Regions from separate parts of the Serratia sp. Nf2 genome, predicted to be linked through region 2. Evidence: predicted binding sites of a transcription regulator. Region 2 holds the regulator's gene; each other region holds the start of a gene.
The links. Region 2 encodes CRP, which controls carbon source genes, mostly activating them, when cyclic AMP is high. Its sites were predicted from a motif close to ATGTGANNNNNNTCACAT; they were not measured.
Positions count from the first base shown of each region.

Region 1: a site for CRP is predicted at 2,885-2,902, ahead of C9411_RS17925 (YfcZ/YiiS family protein). Genes of this name have one in related genera too.
Region 3: a site for CRP is predicted at 1,093-1,110, ahead of C9411_RS00065 (YjcB family protein). Genes of this name have one in related genera too.
Region 4: a site for CRP is predicted at 2,304-2,321, ahead of C9411_RS16915 (PTS mannitol transporter subunit IICBA). Genes of this name have one in related genera too.

Region 1 covers NZ_PYTW01000008.1:114,025-118,795, forward strand. Annotated here, with positions in the region: gene ccmI (c-type cytochrome biogenesis protein CcmI) at 1-405, shown strand, start outside; gene mlaA (phospholipid-binding lipoprotein MlaA) at 434-1,192, shown strand; gene fadL (long-chain fatty acid transporter FadL) at 1,310-2,632, opposite strand; gene C9411_RS17925 (YfcZ/YiiS family protein) at 3,038-3,334, shown strand; gene fadI (acetyl-CoA C-acyltransferase FadI) at 3,531-4,771, shown strand, end outside.
Region 2 covers NZ_PYTW01000012.1:22,359-27,129, reverse strand. Annotated here, with positions in the region: gene C9411_RS22465 (YccS/YhfK family putative transporter) at 1-2,005, opposite strand, end outside; gene crp (cAMP-activated global transcriptional regulator CRP) at 2,056-2,688, opposite strand; gene C9411_RS22455 (OsmC family protein) at 3,071-3,478, shown strand; gene C9411_RS22450 (phosphoribulokinase) at 3,517-4,386, opposite strand; gene C9411_RS22445 (YheU family protein) at 4,538-4,771, opposite strand; gene C9411_RS22440 (hydrolase) at 4,768-4,771, opposite strand, start outside.
Region 3 covers NZ_PYTW01000001.1:6,694-11,464, reverse strand. Annotated here, with positions in the region: gene mrdA (penicillin-binding protein 2) at 1-892, opposite strand, end outside; gene C9411_RS00065 (YjcB family protein) at 1,187-1,468, shown strand; gene C9411_RS00060 (MarR family winged helix-turn-helix transcriptional regulator) at 1,506-1,955, opposite strand; gene C9411_RS00055 (multidrug efflux MFS transporter) at 2,207-3,406, shown strand; gene C9411_RS00050 (nuclear transport factor 2 family protein) at 3,578-4,069, opposite strand; gene C9411_RS00045 (MoaF N-terminal domain-containing protein) at 4,079-4,531, opposite strand.
Region 4 covers NZ_PYTW01000007.1:217,053-221,823, reverse strand. Annotated here, with positions in the region: gene glyS (glycine--tRNA ligase subunit beta) at 1-916, shown strand, start outside; gene C9411_RS16920 (DUF3053 domain-containing protein) at 1,237-1,956, shown strand; gene C9411_RS16915 (PTS mannitol transporter subunit IICBA) at 2,497-4,416, shown strand; gene C9411_RS16910 (mannitol-1-phosphate 5-dehydrogenase) at 4,475-4,771, shown strand, end outside.

The DNA.
Region 1 (4,771 bases), on a different contig from region 2:
GCGGAAGTGATAAAGCGCAGCATTGCACAAGCAAAAGCCCAGGCCGGCGGAGAAACTGTTAAACTGAATGTGACCGTTTCGCTGTCACCGCAGGCGGCGAAAGCCCTGCCGCCGCAGGGGACGCTGGTCATCTCGGTTACCGACGGCGCCAGCCCGGTACCGGTGGCGGTAAAACAATTGCCGCTGAGCCGTTTTCCGCTGTCTTTCTCTCTGGATGACAGCAACGCCATGATGCCCGAGCGTCTACTCTCGGCACAGCATCAGGTGCAGGTGCGTGTGCGCCTCTCACAGGACGGATTGGCCACGCCGCAGCCGGGAGACTGGTTCGGCGAAAGCTCGCTGCAGACATTCAGCGGTAAAGAGCAGGTTAGCGTTCAGATAAACAAGCAGGTCCCTGAAAAATAAGACCGAACGTGTTTTTATGGAGAAAAATATGAACTTTCGCCTGACTGGGGTGGCATTCGCAACGGTATTACTGGTGGGCTGTGCCAGCGCGCCAGACAACGATCCGCAAGGGCGTTCCGATCCTCTGGAAGGATTTAACCGGACGATGTTCGACTTCAACTACAACGTCCTGGATCCTTATATCCTGCGCCCGGTCGCGGTGGCCTGGCGCGACTACGTGCCGATGCCGGCGCGTAACGGCATCAGCAACTTCACCTCCAACCTGGAAGAGCCGGCCAGCATGGTCAACGCCTTCCTGAAGGGCGACCCTTACCGCGGGATGATCCACTTCAACCGTTTCTTCCTGAACACCCTGCTCGGGATGGGCGGCCTGATCGACGTGGCCGGCATGGCCAACCCGAAACTGGCGCGCGAAGAACCGAACCGCTTCGGCAGCACGCTGGGCCATTACGATGTGGGTTACGGCCCGTACGTGATGCTGCCGGGCTACGGCAGCTTCACGCTGCGTGACGAAGGCGGCGATTTTGCGGATACGCTGTATCCGATGCTGAGCTACCTGACCTTCTGGATGTCGGCGGGCAAATGGGTGGTCGAGGGTATCGAAACCCGTGCCCAGCTGCTGGATTCCGACGGCCTGCTGCGCAACTCCTCCGATCCTTATATCATGGTGCGCGAGGCTTACTTCCAGCGCCACGATTTCATCGCCAACGGCGGCTCGCTCAAGCCGGAAGAGAATCCGAACGCCAAGGCGATCCAGGGCGAGCTGGACGAGATCGACTCGCAGTAATCACGGGCGTTACGCCAATGAAAACCCGCCGTCAGGCGGGTTTTTTTTATGTCGGCGGCAAGCGACGGGCAAAAAAAAGCGCCCCACGGGGCGCTTTGGCTTCTTTCTCAAGCGAGATTAGAAGCGGTAGTTGAAGTTGGCGCCGTACAGCCAGGCTTTACCTTCAGAGTTAAAGGTGTAAGGGCCTTCTTTGATGGTGACTTTCTGGCCGTGCATGTAGGAAATGCCGACGTCAACCGACGCGTCTTTGTTGAACGCGTAAGAGGTACCTGCGCTGATCCAGAAGCGATCCTGATCCGGAATGGAGATGGAACGGTTCTGTGCCGGCACCGGGCTGTCATCGAAGGCGACACCGCCGCGGAAGGTCCAGTTGTCGTCGTAGAAGTAGGTGGTACCCAGCGCGATGCGGTAAGCGTCTTTGAAGCCTTCATGCTTTTCGAACAGCGTCTGGCCGTTGTTGCCGGTAGCTCTCAGCTCCTGGAACTGGCTCCAGCTGGTGTACGCCAGGCTGTAGTGGATGGCCCACTGCGGCGCAACTTTGTTGTAGCCGGACAGTTCCCACATCTCTGGCAGGTTCAGATCCAGAGAGCCGGGGATGGTGCTGCCGTTGGTGCCCAAAGGCAGGCCGAGGGAACCCAGAATTGGGTTATAGGCCGATGGCAGGCTGCTTTTGTAATCGCCGTCAAACTTGATTTTGACTTCGGAGCGATAGGTGAAACCGTAGCGGTTATTTTCGTCCACTTCGTACAGGATGCCGGCGTTCCAGCCGTAACCCCATTTATCGCCTTTCAGATGCGAAATTTGGGTATCAGCCGGGATCTGTGATACCGGGCCGGCTAGCTGCGGCGGTAATTGGCCAGAACCTGCGATCAGCTTCGGCAATTCACCGGCGTAGCGTTCCAGTTTGGCTTTGGCGTACACCGCATCGAAGCCCAGACCGAAGCTGAAGTGTTGGTTCAGACGGTAGGCGCCGCTCAGGTTGAGGTTAACGGTAGTCAGATCGGTCTTGCCGCCGTAAGCGCCGGCGGTATAGCCGTCGTTGAATTCGGTCGCCAGACCGTAGTTGCTGGTGACCGAGCCGCCTACGGCGAACTGATCGTTAATCGGGTGAACATAATGCAGGTTCGGCACCCAGGCGACAGGGGCGATATTTTTTGAGTCCAGGCTGGCACCGGAAGGCGATTTACCGGTGATGTCAACGTCTGGGTCGATGAAGACTGCGCCGATGGAGAGTTCCGGGCGGGTATACATCATCAACAATGCCGGGTTGCGGCTCGCCGAGGCCGCCGTATCCGCCATGGCGCCTTCGCCAGAATACGAACGTCCTAAACCAGCTGATGAGAACTCATTCAGCTGGAATCCTGCGGCAGACACGTTTGAAGAAATAATTGCCACTGCAGCTGCGAGAGCTGATTTAGTCAATAGGTTTTTCTGGCTCATGACCAAAACCTCATTATGTGTTTATTATTTAAACTATTGTTACACGAGGTAACAAGGAGCGCGGGATTGTAGGGTCCGTTATCGTTCAGACAAATCAGACCAGTGGCTGAAGTATAGGTCTGACCTGTGAAAATGTTGCAAGTTTGTTTTTGAAATATTTACAATCTGATATCAAAAAAGAGATCTGCTTAACAAAAAGCCAGCGGTAAATAACAAAATTCTTACCATTCCTTAGCAGACGCTCATTTTTATTTGTGATTTCCATCACTTAAAACACCCAGTAAAAGTAAGTGCTAGTGATTGACGGCGTGGAAGCGTAAAATAACCGCAGAATTTTGTGGCTTTGTGCCGGTGAGTAAAACGGCAATTTGGGCTGATAACCGAGGCCCTTGAGGAGAACCAATCATGTCAGATGCAATTAATAAATGCAGCGCCCAGGAAACCGCCGCGTGTTGCTGTGTGGATGTCGGCACCGTGATGGATAACACCGATTGCACCGCGTCCTACAGCCAGGTGTTCAGCAATCAACAAGATGCGGAGGCGATGCTGGCCGCACTGAGCGAAAAGGCGCGCGCGGTAGAATCCGACCCTTGTGACATCAGCAGTAGCATTAAACCGGTTGACGGCGGCGTGCAGTTGGAGGCCGATTTCACCTTCGCCTGCCAGGCGGAAACCCTGATCTTCCAGCTCGGCCTGCGTTAATCCTCGCTTTACCCCCCGGTGCCGCCTGCTGCGCGCCGGGGATTGCTTTCCCCACCCCCCCCCGATAGAAAGTGCGCCTGCTCGCAGTTTTGATCTCTGCCGGTTTGCCAAATGTAACCGTTTGGTTAACAATGACCTCATCAGGTCAGACCTCTTTCTGCCCATTGCGCTGACGTTATTTTCTTCAGGAGCATTTATGAGTAAGGCACTGCCTTTGGTGACCCGTCATGGTGACCGCATTGCGATTGTGGATGGACTGCGTACCCCCTTTGCCAAACAGGCGACTGCCTATCACGGCATTCCGGCGGTGGATTTAGGGAAAACGGCGGTGAGTGAGCTGTTGGCGCGCAGCGGCATCGATCCGCAGCTTATCGAACAGCTGGTGTTCGGCCAGGTGGTGCAAATGCCCGAAGCACCGAACATCGCGCGTGAAATCGTGCTCGGTACTGGCATGAGCGTCCATACCGACGCCTACAGCGTGTCGCGCGCCTGCGCCACCAGCTTCCAGGCGATTGCCAACGTGGCGGAGAGCATCATGGCCGGCAGCATCAGTATCGGCATTGCCGGCGGGGCGGACTCTTCTTCCGTCTTGCCGATCGGCGTCAGCAAAGCGTTGGCGCGCACGTTGGTGGACGTCAACAAGGCGCGCACGCTGTCGCAGCGTCTCAAGCTGTTCAGCCGGCTGAAATTCCGCGATCTGATGCCGGTGCCGCCGGCGGTGGCGGAGTATTCCACCGGCCTGCGCATGGGCGATACCGCCGAGCAGATGGCGAAGAGCCACGGCATCACCCGCGAGGCGCAGGATGCGCTGGCGCACCGTTCCCACGAGCTGGCGGCCAAGGCCTGGCAGCAGGGGTGGCTGCGCGATGAGGTGATGACCGCCTATGTGCCGCCTTACCGCGCGCAGCTTTCTGAAGACAACAACATCCGTAAAGATTCCAGCCTGGCCTCCTACGCCAAGCTGAAACCGGCGTTCGATCGCAAGCATGGCAGCGTCACCGCGGCCAACAGCACGCCGCTGACCGACGGTGCGGCGGCGGTATTGATGATGAGCGAATCGCGCGCCAAAGAACTGGGGTTGCAGCCGCTGGGCTATTTGCGCAGCTTCGCTTTCGCCGCTATTGACGTGTGGGAGGACATGCTGCTGGGGCCTTCCTACGCCACGCCGCTGGCGCTGGATCGCGCCGGCATCGGTCTGGCCGATCTGACGCTCATCGACATGCATGAAGCTTTCGCCGCGCAAACGCTGGCCAACCTGAAGATGTTCGCCAGCGAAGAGTTCGCCCGCGAGAAGCTTGGCCGCAGCCAGGCGATCGGCGAGGTGGACATGGACAAATTCAACGTCTTGGGCGGTTCCATCGCCTATGGCCATCCGTTCGCCGCCACCGGCGCGCGCATGATCACCCAGACGCTGCGTGAGCTGAAACGCCGCGGCGG
Region 2 (4,771 bases):
TGTGCATCACGCTCAGGTGCGACAAAATGCGCCGCAGGTGGCGCTCCATCTCGGTGACGGGCATGTCCGGATGCAGATCCGGCGGCTGCATGATGCCGCTGTTGCCGCTGCTCGGGCCGTCGTATTCCAACCGCTGCTGGCAGCTTTGCAGCGCGATTTCACAGGTTTGCAGATACGCTTCCGCCAGTTTCGGCGTCAGCATGTAGTGCTCGCGCGCCAGAATGGTCATGGCGTTCAGGTGTTCGACGATGAACTGGCTGTGAGTGACCCACAGCCGCATGTCCGCCAGATAGTTCGACGCGAACCCCGGCTCCTGCATCGCCTGATTGAGCGAGGTGAACAGCGCGTTGTGCGCCTGGTTAACCTGCATGCGAGTATAGGCCAACGCGGTGGCGTCCGGTTCCGGTTGCTTCAGCATCAGCCGCAGCGCGGCTTGATCGTTCTCCAGCGCCTGATGGGCATTCTTGCGCAGCAGCCCGCTTTGCCACTGCGGCCACAGCCAAATGGTGCCGCCGAACGCCAGCACGCAGCCGATCAGCGTATCGATCAGGCGCGGCACCAGAAAATGCGAGCCGTTCAGCGCCAGCAGCTGCAGGGTGTAAACCGCCGTGACCGTAAAGCCAATCACCGACAGCCCGTAGTTCTTGCGCGAAACCAGGTAGGCCAGCAGCGTGATCACCAACATGATGCTCAGCGTTTCGCCTTCCGGCAACTGCAGCTGCAGCAGCCCGGCCGCCAGCAATAGCCCGGCAATCGTGCCCAGCGCACGGTGCTGAATGCGCACCCGGGTGGCGTTATACCCGTTTTGGCTTACCAGCATGATGGTGAGCAGGATCCAGTAAGGCTTCGGCAGGTTAAACACCGCGCCCAGACTGCTGCCGATCGCCAGCGTCACGCCCAGCCGTGCGGCGTTGCGCAGGGCGGTGGATTTGAACGACAGGTAGCTGGCCAGCGCCGGCCAAAACGGCAGGCGGTGTTGGCCGGGCATCAGATCGCGGCGGTACAACGGATGCTGGGTACGCAGCAGGCGGGCGATGCGGCTGAAGTGGTAATAACAAAACTGGCCGACCGGGTTATCGGGATGCTGCGCCGCCATTTTTTCCAGCGCCGCCAGCTCGTGGGTCATGGAGAAGCGCTTCGAATGTTGATGGTAGAGAATATCGTGCGCCACCACGCGCAGCCGGCCGGCGATCACCTGAGCATTGCGGCGAATGATCGCTTCGGCCTGGCTCTGCTCCACCAGCTTTTGCACCTCTTCCGGCAGATGCAGGCTGACGGTGATGTGCTCCTGCAGATCCATCGCCACCTGAAAGGCGCGCTGCAGGCGCTTTTGCTCGAGGTTGTTGGCGTGCGGCAGGAAATTAAGCTGTTGGTACAAAAGGCTGATCAGATCCATCACCTTTTGCTGGCGCACCAGCAGCGGCGGCAGCGCGGTTTGCGGATCAATATGCTGGGTCAGCAGCGAGTATTTGGCTTCGAAATAGTCCGCCAGTTCCAGGTAGAGCTGGCTGAGCGTCTCGCGCATCGGCTGCTCTTTCCACAGCTTGAACCAGAACCAAGTGAATAAGCCGTACCAGGCGGTGCCGATGGCGTACAGCAGCGGCGCCTGCCAGAGAGGCACCGTACCGGCCGTGCTGAGGGCGAAGATGGCGGCCACCAGCGCCGCCGGCAACAGCCGGGCGTGCAGCGGGCTGATTTCACCGGTGACGCCGAGCAGCAGTGCCAGGCCCAGCATCAGCGCCGGCAGCGGCACGTGCCACAACATGGCCTGTTGCAGCAGCACGCTGCTGAAGGCGAACAGCGAACCGCCGACGATCAGACGTTTAAAGAAGCGCTTATGCGGTGTGTCCAGACCGGCGATATTGCAGCAGGCGGGCACCAGAGAGAACATCAGGCCGAGCTGTAGCTGGCCTATCAGCAGGCCGAACAGCACCGGCAGGCACAACACCAGCGTTTGTCGCAGTGCGTAGTTGATTTCCGGGTGGTAGATCAGGCGGCGCCACATGGCAGAAAGCAGACAAAAAAACGGCGCAGATTGCGCCGTTTCTTCAGGGATTAACGGGTGCCGTAGACGACAATGGTTTTGCCGTGGGCGGAAATCAGGTTTTGATCTTCCAGCATTTTCAGAATACGGCCAACGGTTTCACGCGAGCAGCCGACGATCTGGCCGATCTCCTGACGGGTGATCTTGATCTGCATGCCGTCCGGGTGAGTCATGGCGTCGGGTTGCTTCGCCAGATTCAGCAGGGTTTGCGCGATGCGGCCGGTCACGTCCAGGAAGGCGAGGTTGCCCACTTTTTCGGAAGTGACCTGCAGGCGGCTTGCCATTTGGGCGGACAGACGCATCAGGATGTCCGGGTTCACCTGGATCAGCTGACGGAATTTCTTGTAGGAAATTTCGGCCACTTCACAGGCGGTTTTCGCGCGAACCCAGGCGCTGCGCTCCTGGCCTTCTTCGAACAATCCGAGCTCGCCGATGAAATCCCCCTGGTTGAGGTAGGACAGGATCATCTCTTTACCTTCTTCATCCTTGATCAGCACCGCGACGGAGCCTTTCACGATGTAGTAAAGCGTTTCGGCCTTTTCACCTTGGTGAATCAGCGTACTCTTCGATGGATATTTGTGGATATGGCAATGAGACAGGAACCATTCGAGAGTAGGGTCTGTTTGCGGTTTGCCGAGAACCATTCGCTGTTATCCTCTGTTGTTATCGCTGCCTTGTGTCACAGGGGTCAGAGTTCCCTGTAAAACCCGCCTGTAGCCGCAGTCATGAGCGAGGGCTACCGGCAAGTTTTGAGGCGTGTCATAAAAATACGCTGTCGCTCTAGCATATTAACTTGCCGTAAGCGCTGCAAGCTACATTCTGTTAACATACCGGTAAAGGAGCCTTTCTCTGGGCGTTTCCCTGAAATTCAGTGTCCCGGAAAGATTTATTGCGGCTCTGTTTGTAGCACAGAGTAAGGCGGGTGTCTCGTGTTGTCTCGCTTCAGCATGATTAGCATCAGGTTACGTTGCCTGTTTCTATGCGAAAGCGTACCCTGATTTTAAGAAATTAACCGGAGTGACCAGAATGCAGGCAAGAGTTAAATGGGTGGAAGGGTTAACGTTTTTGGGTGAATCGGCCTCCGGCCACCAGGTGCTGATGGATGGCAACGCCGGCGATAAAGCGCCCAGCCCGATGGAGATGGTGCTGATGTCGGTGGGCGGCTGCAGCGCGATCGACGTGGTGTCCATCCTGCAAAAAGGGCGCAACGACGTGCGCGACTGTGAGGTGAAGCTGACCTCCGAGCGCCGTGAAGAAGCCCCGCGGTTGTTCACCCATATCAACCTGCATTTCATCGTTACCGGCCAGGACCTGACCGACAAGATCGTCGAGCGTGCGGTGAACCTGTCGGCAGAGAAATACTGCTCGGTGGCGTTGATGCTTAACAAGGCCGCCACGGTGACCCACAGTTTCGAGATCCGCCACCCGGCGTAATCGAGACGGAGCGCGGCCCGGCGCCGCGCTCAACGCGTTTATTCGATCTTCTTGCCTTCCAGCAGCCGCTGCACCAGCGGCGCCATGATCAGTTCCATCGCCAGCCCCATCTTGCCACCCGGCACCACTAACGTATTGATGTGCGAGATAAACGAGCCCTGCAGCATCGCCAGCAAATAGGGGAAGTCAATTTGATCCAGCCCGCGGAAGTGGATCACGACGAAGCTTTCGTCCAGTGAGGGAATCGCCTTGGCGGCGAACGGGTTGGAGGTGTCCACCGTCGGCACGCGCTGGAAGTTGATGTGGGTGCGCGAGAACTGCGGCGTGATGTAGTTGATGTAATCTTCCATCGAACGCACCACCGAGTCCATCACCGCTTCGCGAGAGTGACCGCGCTCGCCGGTATCGCGGATCAGTTTCTGGATCCACTCCAGGTTGACGATCGGTACCACGCCGACCAGCAGATCGACGTGGTTTGCCACGTCGTGGTGCTCGGTGACCACGCCGCCGTGCAGCCCCTCGTAAAACAGCACGTCGGTCGGCGCCGGCAGCGGTTCCCACGGGGTGAAGGTACCCGGCACCTGATTGTAGGGCACCGCTTCGTCGTAGGTGTGCAGATACTTGCGCGAACGGCCGGTGCCGTTCTTGCCGTAGTCGATAAAGCTCTGCTGCAGCAGGCCGAAGTCGTTGGCCTCGGGGCCGAAATAGCTGATGTGTCTGCCCAGATCGCGCGCCTTGCGGATCGCCGCGTCCATTTCCGGCCGGGTGTAGCGGTGGAAGCTGTCACCCTCCAACTCGGCGGCGCGAATGTTGAGCTGTTGGAATATTTTGCGGAACGCCACGCTGGTGGTGGTGGTACCGGCGCCGCTGGAACCGGTCACCGCGATAACGGGATGTTTGGCAGACATGGTGGTTGTCACTCCGTGTTGAATGCGCCGGGGTCAGGGGATTATTGTGGCTCTTGTTGACGCTCTCTATGTCAGGAAAAAATGGCGCGCGCTGGTTTGCAATGCCCCATTGTTACCTGATTTTTTCCGTCAGTCATAGAACCGATCGCCACTAAATTTCTTCCTGCCCGGCGCGGAACTGGCCGCGCGGCATGATGTTGACGCTCTCGTGCAGTTCCGACCACACCAGCACCACTTCGCCGTTTTTCAGCTGGCGGCGCACGTCCTCCACCTTCTGTTCCAGCGAGCGTTCGTGCTCGCCGTAATCGGTGCCTTCGCGCAGCACAAAGGATTCGATCAGGCTGTTCAGGGTGTCGGTTGCCAGTTCTTGCCAGGGAATGATCAC
Region 3 (4,771 bases), on a different contig from region 2:
AAGGATTGGGATCGTAGCTGGGGCTGGAGACCATCGCCAGGATGCCGCCGTCGCGCGGATCTTCGACCACTACCGCGGCACGCTGCCCCTTCAGCACCGATTCGATGTACTGCTGCAACGGCAGATCCAGCGTCAGGTAGATGTTTTTGCCGGCCTTCGGCGGCTGCTCCTTCAGGAGGCGGATCACGCGCCCGTGGTTATCCACCTCCACCTCCTGATAGCCGGTGGTGCCGTGCAGTTCGGACTCGTAATAGGCCTCGATCCCCTGTTTGCCGATGTTGCGGTCGGCGGCGTAGTTCTCGCTCAGCCCCGCCTTGTCCAGGCGCTTGAGATCGCTGTCGTTGATCTTCGACACATAGCCCAGCACGTGCGCCAACTGGGCGCCGTAAGGATATTCACGCTGTTGATAGGTATCGATTGTTACCCCGTCGAAACGGTATTGATTGACGGCAAAGCGCGCCACCTCGGTGTCGCTCAGCCCGGTTTTCAGCGTTACCGGCTTGTAGCGGCTGTTGTGGTGCATGTCGTCGCGAAACGCGCTGATGTCTTCCGGCGTCAGGTCGACGATTGGCGTCAGCGCCTGTAGCAGCGCCGCCATGTCGGAGATTTTGCTGGGCGTGATCTCAATACGATACAGTGTCACGTTTCGCACCAGCGGAATGCCATTGCGATCGAAGATCAGCCCGCGGCTGGGGGCGATCGGCAGCATCTTGATGTCGTTCTGATTGGAGCGCGTCTGGTAAAAGCCGTGCTGGCGGATTTGCAACCGATAGAGGTTGACGATCAGCGCGCCAAAACAAACCACCACCAGCGCCAGCGCCACGCCTGCCCGGCGGATAAATAGCCTTTCTTCCGCAGAGTGGTCGCGAATCTTTTCTTTTAACAGGGCCATGCGGTGCCGTTACCTTTTGCGTCACATTTCCCCGCAAAATCAGGGGACTGAAAAGCCGGCAAGCATAGCGTTATCGGGCGCACCGCCCCATGAAAAGGTTGCTAATGAAATAGCATAACTGTTTCAGCATATTGGAATGTTACCGTCGGCGATTTTTTCACCGCAATCCCCATTGAGCCGCCGTTCGCCCCAATGCTACAATGTGATCTTAATCACACTATTCCCGATATTCCCCCGCATTTCCCTGTCGGCGCCCTGCCGGATGCGGCTTTTTGTTACATAGGATCGAGTTCGATGAGTACCATTGCCACCGGTTTAGTCATGATGCGCTGGGAGTTGCTGAGCGCCGTGATGATGTTCTTCGCCAGCCAGTTAAACGTCGTTTGCCGTAATACCAGCCGCAACGGCATGGCATTCATGTTCAGCAGCCTGGGCCTGTTTACCGCCTGCTGGTTCGTGATGGGCCTGATGGGCATCCACCTGACCCTGGAAGCCTTCACCCAATTCTGGTCTACGGCCTGGGATCGCTACGTGGACGTGGTCAGCACCATGCCAGTCGATTGGCCTATGCCGTAACCTCGCCGCAGGGCGGCCATACCGGCCGCCCCGTCGATTATTCCGTTTCCGTTGACGGCGCCGCCGCCAGCCGCGCCATCAACGCGCCCGCCTCAATCAACAGCGCCTGCTCGCGCTCACTTAGGCAGCTCTCCATCGCCGCCAGCAGCCAAGCCTCGCGCCGGCTGCGGCTTTGCTGCAGCAGGCCCAGCCCGGCGGGCGTCAGGCGCACCCGCACCCGGCGTTTGTCTTCGGCATCCGGCGTGCGCACCAGCAGCCCATCGGCCTCCAGCTCACGCAACGCGGCCGCCAGGTTAGAGGAGCGCATGCGCTCCGATTCCGCCAGCAGCGACGGCGTCGCCTCGCCGCCGTGGCGATCGATAGCCCCCAACAGCATCAGCTGGGCCCAGGATTTTTCGTCGCTGCGCGACTCGCGCCGCATACGGCGCACCAGCGACATTAACTGCGTGCGCAGCAGCGTCACGTCTTCAGGGTGATCTTTTTTCATTGGCGTCAATCTAGCGTTCAGTTTATCCCTGCTTTCACACCGCCGGATCGCGCGGTGCCCTTCCTGGCTACCGCGCCGCTCTGGCTTAACCTAGTTACCTATGATAATATAGCTATTAATATATAGCAAAAAAGACACTGCATCGGCAGGGTTACGTTTGCTCACGCATTTGCCCCTCGCCGATTAATTTGCAGTGTTATTATTATTTTGCTTAGCAAATCCCTCCTTATTCAACGTGGTACGGTAAGCCGATGGAAGCGTGGAAAGTCAATCTGATCTCGGTCTGGCTCGGGTGTTTCTTCACCGGGCTGGCGATGAGCCAAATCCTCCCTTTTCTACCGCTGTACGTCGAACAGCTCGGCGTCAGCGATCCGCAATCCCTCAGCCTGTGGTCCGGGCTGGTGTTCAGCGGCACCTTTTTGGTCTCGGCGGTAGTCTCACCGCTGTGGGGCAGCCTGGCCGACCGCAAAGGTCGTAAGCTGATGCTGCTGCGCGCCTCGCTGGGCATGGCGATCGTCATCGCGCTGCAGGGGCTGGCCACCAACGTCTGGCAGCTGTTCGCGCTGCGCGCGCTGATGGGGCTGACATCCGGCTATATTCCCAACGCCATGGCGCTGGTCGCCTCGCAGGCGCCGCGCGATAAAAGCGGCTGGGCGCTGGGCACGCTCTCTACCGGGCAGATCTCCGGCGTGATCGCTGGGCCGCTCTTGGGCGGGCTGATGGCCGATCATCTGGGGCTGCGGGTGGTGTTTTTCGTCACCGCCGGGCTGATGTTCGTCAGCTTCCTGGTGACGCTGTTCCTGATTAAAGAACGGCGCATCACGGTGAAAAAAGCGGATCAGCTGAGCGGCAAGGCGGTGTTCCGTTCGCTGCCCTATCCAACACTGATCGTCACCCTGTTCGTTTGTACCCTGATGATCCAGCTGGCCAACTCGTCCATCAGCCCGATCCTGACGCTGTTCATCCGCGAGCTGTCCGGCGACGTCAGCAATATCGCCTTTGTCAGCGGCATGATCGCCGCCGTGCCCGGCATTGCGGCGCTGATCTCGGCACCGCGCCTCGGGCGGCTCGGCGATCGCATCGGCACCGCACGCATCCTGATCGCCGCGCTGCTGTTCACCACCGGCCTGTTCGCCGTGATGGCCTGGGTCAATACGCCGCTGCAGCTGGGCATTCTGCGCTTCCTGCTTGGCTTCGCCGACGGCGCACTGATGCCGGCGGTGCAGGCGCTGCTGCTGAAGTATTCCTCCGATCAGGTGACCGGGCGCATCTTCGGGTATAACCAATCCTTTATGTACTTGGGCAACGTGGTTGGCCCGCTGCTGGGTTCGGGCATTTCGGCGATGATGGGGTTCCGCTGGGTGTTCGCCGTGACGGCGGTGTTGGTGCTTTGCAATGCGCTGCAGCTGCGCCATCAGTTCAAAAAAGTGGAGAATCAACGCGCGGGATAACGGAAAATGCGGGGAAACGCCTCAAGCAGTGGTGGGACAATGACGCCCATCAACCGTGCCACCACTGCCAAAGGCGGCCGTAGCCTACTCGACGCGGCGGTCATTTAATATTTATGTAAGTAAATAAAGTGTTGCGGGCGTGTTGAGGGCCGCCGCAGCGGCCCTTGCGGATCAGAACATGGTATTGTCGTTGGCCGATTTTTCCGGCACATCCTGATTGACGTCCCAATGCTCGGTGATTTTCCCCTGATCGTTCACCCGATAAATATCCACGCTGGCGGTGCCGCGATCCTGCGGGTTATTTTGATATTTGACGTGAACGTAGACCAGATCGCCGTTGACCGCGCTGCGGTATATTTTGGCGCTGTACTGCGGATTGTCTTTAAAGGTCTGGCTGAAGAAATCCAGGAACGGCTTGATGCCGTCGCCGACGAACGGGTTATGCTGCTTGTAGTTTTCCACAATCAGCTTCTGCGCCACGCCGATGTCGTGGCGGTTGAAGAAGCCCGCGTACAGATCTTCCACCACCTTCAGCTTCTGCTGGGCATGATGATAACCGCCTTTGCCGGTCGATTTGTAAGACGCCGCCTGATCCGTTGACAGCGCCGGGTAACTCGCCAGCAAGCCGCCGACGATCGCACAGGTGATCAATGCCTTTTTCATAACTGCTCCTTATTTTCCTGAGTGACCTACGATTTTCAGCTGCCCTTTCAGATGGGTGAAGCTGCCGTCCTTGGCGGCGATGTTGGTGTACACCTCGCCGCGCTCGAAGTCCTCGATATGCGTCACGTTGTCGCCGGACTGAGGTTCGTGCCAATAGACCATATAGACCTTCGGCCGAATCTCCACCGCAGTGTATTGCACGGTGTCAGTGATGCCCTGCGACGCCTCGCCGATACCGGTGAAGGTCATGGTCTTGTCATCGGTAAAATCCAGCTTGAAGGCGAAATCGCCGAAGGTCACCTGCACCACTTTACCGACCGCAATGAACTGCCCGTGTTTTTCCGTCATCGTTGCCGCCTTACTGTTAGTCAGGGAGGGTTGCGCCGCCGTAGCGGCGGGCAATGCCAGGGGGAAAGTCAGGGCTATCGCCAGCGCGATGCCCGTTCGCTTCACTGTTTTCATCGTTCCTTCTCCTTTCCGTGGTTGAAAACGAGAATCATTATTATTTCTTAACGATTGGCAGAAATATAAGAATAATCTCTATTCCTATCAGGCACCTGGCGGCAAAAAAAGACAGGGGGAAATCGCCGTAAAATGCCATGGCAATAGCGCGTTCTGGCCATTGGTTTTTACGCAATGAACGGAATTTCTGCTTTCAGGAAGGGAAACCACTCGGGGATTTGATGGGTCTATAGCGCAGAT
Region 4 (4,771 bases), on a different contig from region 2:
CGCCACCCGCGCGGGCCTGCTGTCGAAGTGCGACCTGATGACCAACATGGTGTTCGAATTCACCGACACCCAGGGCGTGATGGGCATGCACTACGCGCGCCACGACGGTGAGGCGGAAGACGTCGCCGTTGCGCTGAACGAGCAGTATCAGCCGCGCTACGCCGGCGATGCGCTGCCGCAGTCGCTGGTGGCCTGTTCCCTCGCGATCGCCGACAAGATGGACACCCTGGCCGGCATCTTCGGCATCGGTCAGCATCCGAAAGGCGATAAAGACCCGTTCGCGCTGCGCCGCGCCGCGCTGGGCGTATTGCGCATCATCGTCGAGAAAAACCTGCCGCTGGATCTGCAGACCCTGACCGAAGAGGCCGTGCGCCTGTACGGCAGCAAGCTGACCAACGCCAAGGTGGTCGACGAGGTGGTGGAATTCATGCTGGGCCGCTTCCGCGCCTGGTATCAGGAAGAAGGCCACGCGGTCGATACCATTCAGGCGGTGCTGGCGCGCCGTCCGACCAAGCCGGCCGACTTCGACGCGCGCGTCAAGGCGGTGTCTCACTTCCGTACGCTGGAAGCGGCGGCGGCGCTGGCTGCGGCCAACAAACGCGTCTCCAACATTCTGGCCAAGTCAACCGAAACGCTGAACGACAGCGTGCGCGCCTCGGTGCTGAAGGACGCAGCGGAAATTCAGCTGGCGACTCACCTGGTGGTGCTACGCGACAAGCTGCAGCCGTACTTCGCGGCGGGCAACTACCAGGAAGCGCTGGTGGAGCTGGCTGCGCTGCGCGAGCCGGTGGATGCGTTCTTCGATAACGTAATGGTGATGGCGGACGATGCGGAAGTGCGCGTGAACCGTCTGACGCTGCTGAGCAAGCTGCGCGAACTGTTCCTGCAGGTGGCGGATATCTCCGTGCTGCAGTAAGCGATTAACCGCTGTGAAAAGGCGCCTGCGGGCGCCTTTTTTTATTTCCGTTTCCTGGGTGCGAAGGCAAGGTCGCCTGGCGACTTGGGGGGCGACTTGGGGGGCGACTTGGGGAAATTGAAGCGTCCGGTCGCCGACGGCAATGAACCTCAGTGCGTTTTGCGCACGATTTTCAACCGCATCCGGCCGGGGCAATGCTCATCGCAAGCGGAATCGCGTATCGGAACGCCGCCAGTTGATCTATTCTTATAGGCGCACGGAGTGCGGAAAAAGGGGCGGAGTCCAATGAAAAAGCAGGTTTATAACAGGAGTTATGTCACATGGCGGTAGGGATCCAGAGCAGAGGTTTCGCGCGTTGGTTGGCACCGGTATTGGCATTGTTGGTGGTCATGCAATTGACCGCCTGCGGCGATAAAGAGCCGGAACAGCGCAAAGCATTTATCGATTACTTACAGAATACCGTGATGCGCAGCGGGGCGAACATCCCCACGCTGAGCGAAGATCAGAAGCAGAAGTTCGGCAACTATGCCGGTGACTACGCGATTTTGGTCGGTTTTTCTCAGCAGCTGTCCAAATCGGTCGGCGCCAGCCTGACCCCGGCGCTGGATCAGATTAATCAGATCCGCACCGCGCAGGACTACCTGAACAAACGCGACGCGCTGCAGCAATCGGTTGGGGCGTTGAACCTGCTGGGCCAGCAGATCCAGTCCGCCAAATCGCAGGCGGATACTGCCCACGCGGCGCTGAAGCAGCCCGACGATCTGAAAGCGGTGTACAACCAGGCCTACGACAAGATCGTTACCGCACCGGCCAACGCCTTGATGCCGGCGATCCCGACCACTGCCAGCTTCGTGCAGGATCTGGTGCAGGTCGGCGATTTCCTGCAGAGCCAGGGCAATCAGGTCAGCTTCAACAACAACGGCGTGCAGTTCCGCACCGCGCAGCAGGTGGCGCAGTACAACACCATGATGTCGAATCTGGTGGCCAAACAGCAGAACCTGGTAAACGCGCAGAAAACCATTCAAAGCGTGACGCAATAACGCCTCCACGCACGCAGCAGGCCGGCATTGCCGGCCTGTTTTATTTCCCCTCAGCGTTTCCAATAGCTTGCTGGTTTATTGCTCAGGCTTCTGTACTACACTTCAATTAATCCATTCATTCGGCAATGTAGTTTTCTTTCATTCATCACTTCGCTAGTTCCCGGCGGGATGAGTGCTCACAGGGAAGATCAAACAGAGCGCCGCGATCGGGCGCTGCAGCCAAAAATAAATTGTGATGTTTATCACAATTTAAAAATAAACCACCAAGTTAAAATTGTGATGTTTGTCACGTTATTGTGGGTTTTGAGGCGGTTTTTTTCTCACTGTGCTTTTTTTACACGCCATAAATGTGATCTTAATCACTATAAAGGGTGGTTTGTTGGGGTGTTGTGTGTGATTTGTATCACAAAAAATTCGTGAAGTTCGCGTGACAAAAACAGCGTGATAGAGTCCGTTTCGCATACAGCGGCAACACGGCTGGATCGTCACAACAATAATCACGCGCTCTATTGTCAGCGCGTAACAATAGGGGTGTGTTTTATGTTTTCACCAGACATCAAGGTTAAAGTGCAAAACTTTGGCCGCTTCCTGAGCAACATGGTGATGCCCAACATCGGCGCCTTTATCGCCTGGGGGATTATCACCGCGCTATTCATTCCAACCGGCTGGCTACCGAATGAAACCTTAGCCAAGCTGGTCGGCCCGATGATCACCTACCTGCTGCCGCTGCTGATCGGTTATACCGGTGGGCGGCTGGTGGGCGGCGATCGCGGCGGCGTGGTCGGCGCCATTACCACCATGGGCGTCATCGTCGGCGCCGACATGCCGATGTTCCTCGGCGCGATGATCGCCGGCCCGTTGGGCGGCTGGGCTATCAAGCACTTTGACCGCTGGGTAGACGGCAAGATCAAAAGCGGCTTTGAAATGCTGGTGAACAACTTCTCCGCCGGCATCATCGGCATGCTGCTGGCGATCCTGGCCTTCCTCGGCATCGGGCCGCTGGTGGAGGTGCTCTCCAAGCTGCTGGCGGCGGGCGTACACGTCATGGTGACGAACAACCTGCTGCCACTGGCGTCCATCTTCGTTGAGCCGGCGAAAATCCTGTTCCTGAACAACGCCATCAACCACGGCATCTTCTCGCCGCTGGGTATCCAGCAGGCCACGGAAGCCGGCAAGTCGGTGTTCTTCCTGATCGAAGCCAACCCAGGCCCGGGCATGGGCGTGCTGATGGCCTACATGTTCTTTGGCCGCGGCAGCGCCAAGCAATCCGCCGGCGGTGCGGCAATCATTCACTTCCTGGGCGGCATCCACGAAATCTACTTCCCTTACGTGCTGATGAATCCACGCCTGCTGCTGGCGGTGATCCTGGGCGGCATGACCGGCGTCTTCACCCTGACGATGCTGAACGGCGGCCTGGTTTCTCCGGCTTCTCCGGGTTCGATCCTGGCGGTGCTGGCGATGACGCCGAAAGGCGCCTACTTCGCCAACATTGCGGCGGTGTGCGCAGCCTTTGCCGTCTCCTTCGTGGTGTCCGCTTTCCTGCTGAAAACCTCCAAGGTGAAAGAGGATGACGATCTGGAAGCCGCAACCCGTCGCATGCAAGAGATGAAATCGCAGTCCAAAGGCGGCGCAGCGGCGCCGGCATCGGTCGATGGCGATCTGAGCACCGTGCGCAAAATCATCGTCGCCTGTGACGCGGGCATGGGCTCCAGCGCCATGGGCGCGGGGGTGCTGCGCAAGAAAGTGGCCGACGCCGGGCTGAAGAACATCTCGGTGACCAACAGCGCCATCAACAGCCTGCCGGACGACGTGGATCTGGTGATCACCCACCGCGATCTGACCGAGCGCGCGATGCGCCACGCGCCGCAGGCCCAGCACATCTCGCTGACCAACTTCCTCGACAGCAAGCTGTACAGCGATCTGGTCGACCGTTTGCTGGCGGCCAACAAAACCAGCGACAACCAACAGAAGGTGCTGGGCGCGCTGGACGACAGTTTCGAAGCCTGTGAGCCTAACCTGTTCAAGCTGAGTGAGAGCAACGTGTTCCTCAACCTGCAGGCCAGCGACAAAGAGCAGGCGATCCGCTTCGCCGGCGAGCAGCTGGTGAAAGGCGGCTACGTCGAGGCGGAATACGTGCCGGCGATGCTGGAGCGCGAGAAACTCACCTCCACCTACCTGGGCGAGTCTATCGCCGTGCCGCACGGCACTATCGAGGCCAAAGACCGGGTGCTGCGCACCGGCGTGGTGTTCTGCCAGTACCCGCAGGGCGTGCGCTTCGGCGAGGAAGAGGATGAAGTGGCCCGCCTGGTGATCGGCATCGCCGCGCGCAACAACGAGCATATTCAGGTGATCACCAGCCTGACCAACGCGCTGGATGACGAGAGCGTGATTGAGCGGCTGGCGAATACCACCAGCGTCCAGGAAGTGCTGGACCTGCTCGGCGGCAAAAAAGCCGGATAACAGAATCATTTTAAAGGGTGCAGCTTGCTGCACCCTTCGACATTAAGAAGGTAGAGTTATGAAAGTATTACATTTTGGCGCAGGGAACATCGGCCGCGGTTTTATCGGCAAGTTGCTGGCGGACGCAGGGGCTGCGCTGACCTTCGCCGACGTCAATCAAACGGTGCTGGATTTGCTGAACAGCCGTAAAAGCTACGCGGTGCACGTGGTGGGTGAGCAAGAACGCGTGGAGAGCGTCAACAACGTCAGCGCCGTCAACAGCGGCAGCGAGGCGGCGGTGGCGCTGATCGCCGAGGCGGATCTGGTGACCACCGCCGTTGGCCCGCAAATTCTCGCCAAAATCGCCGGCACGATC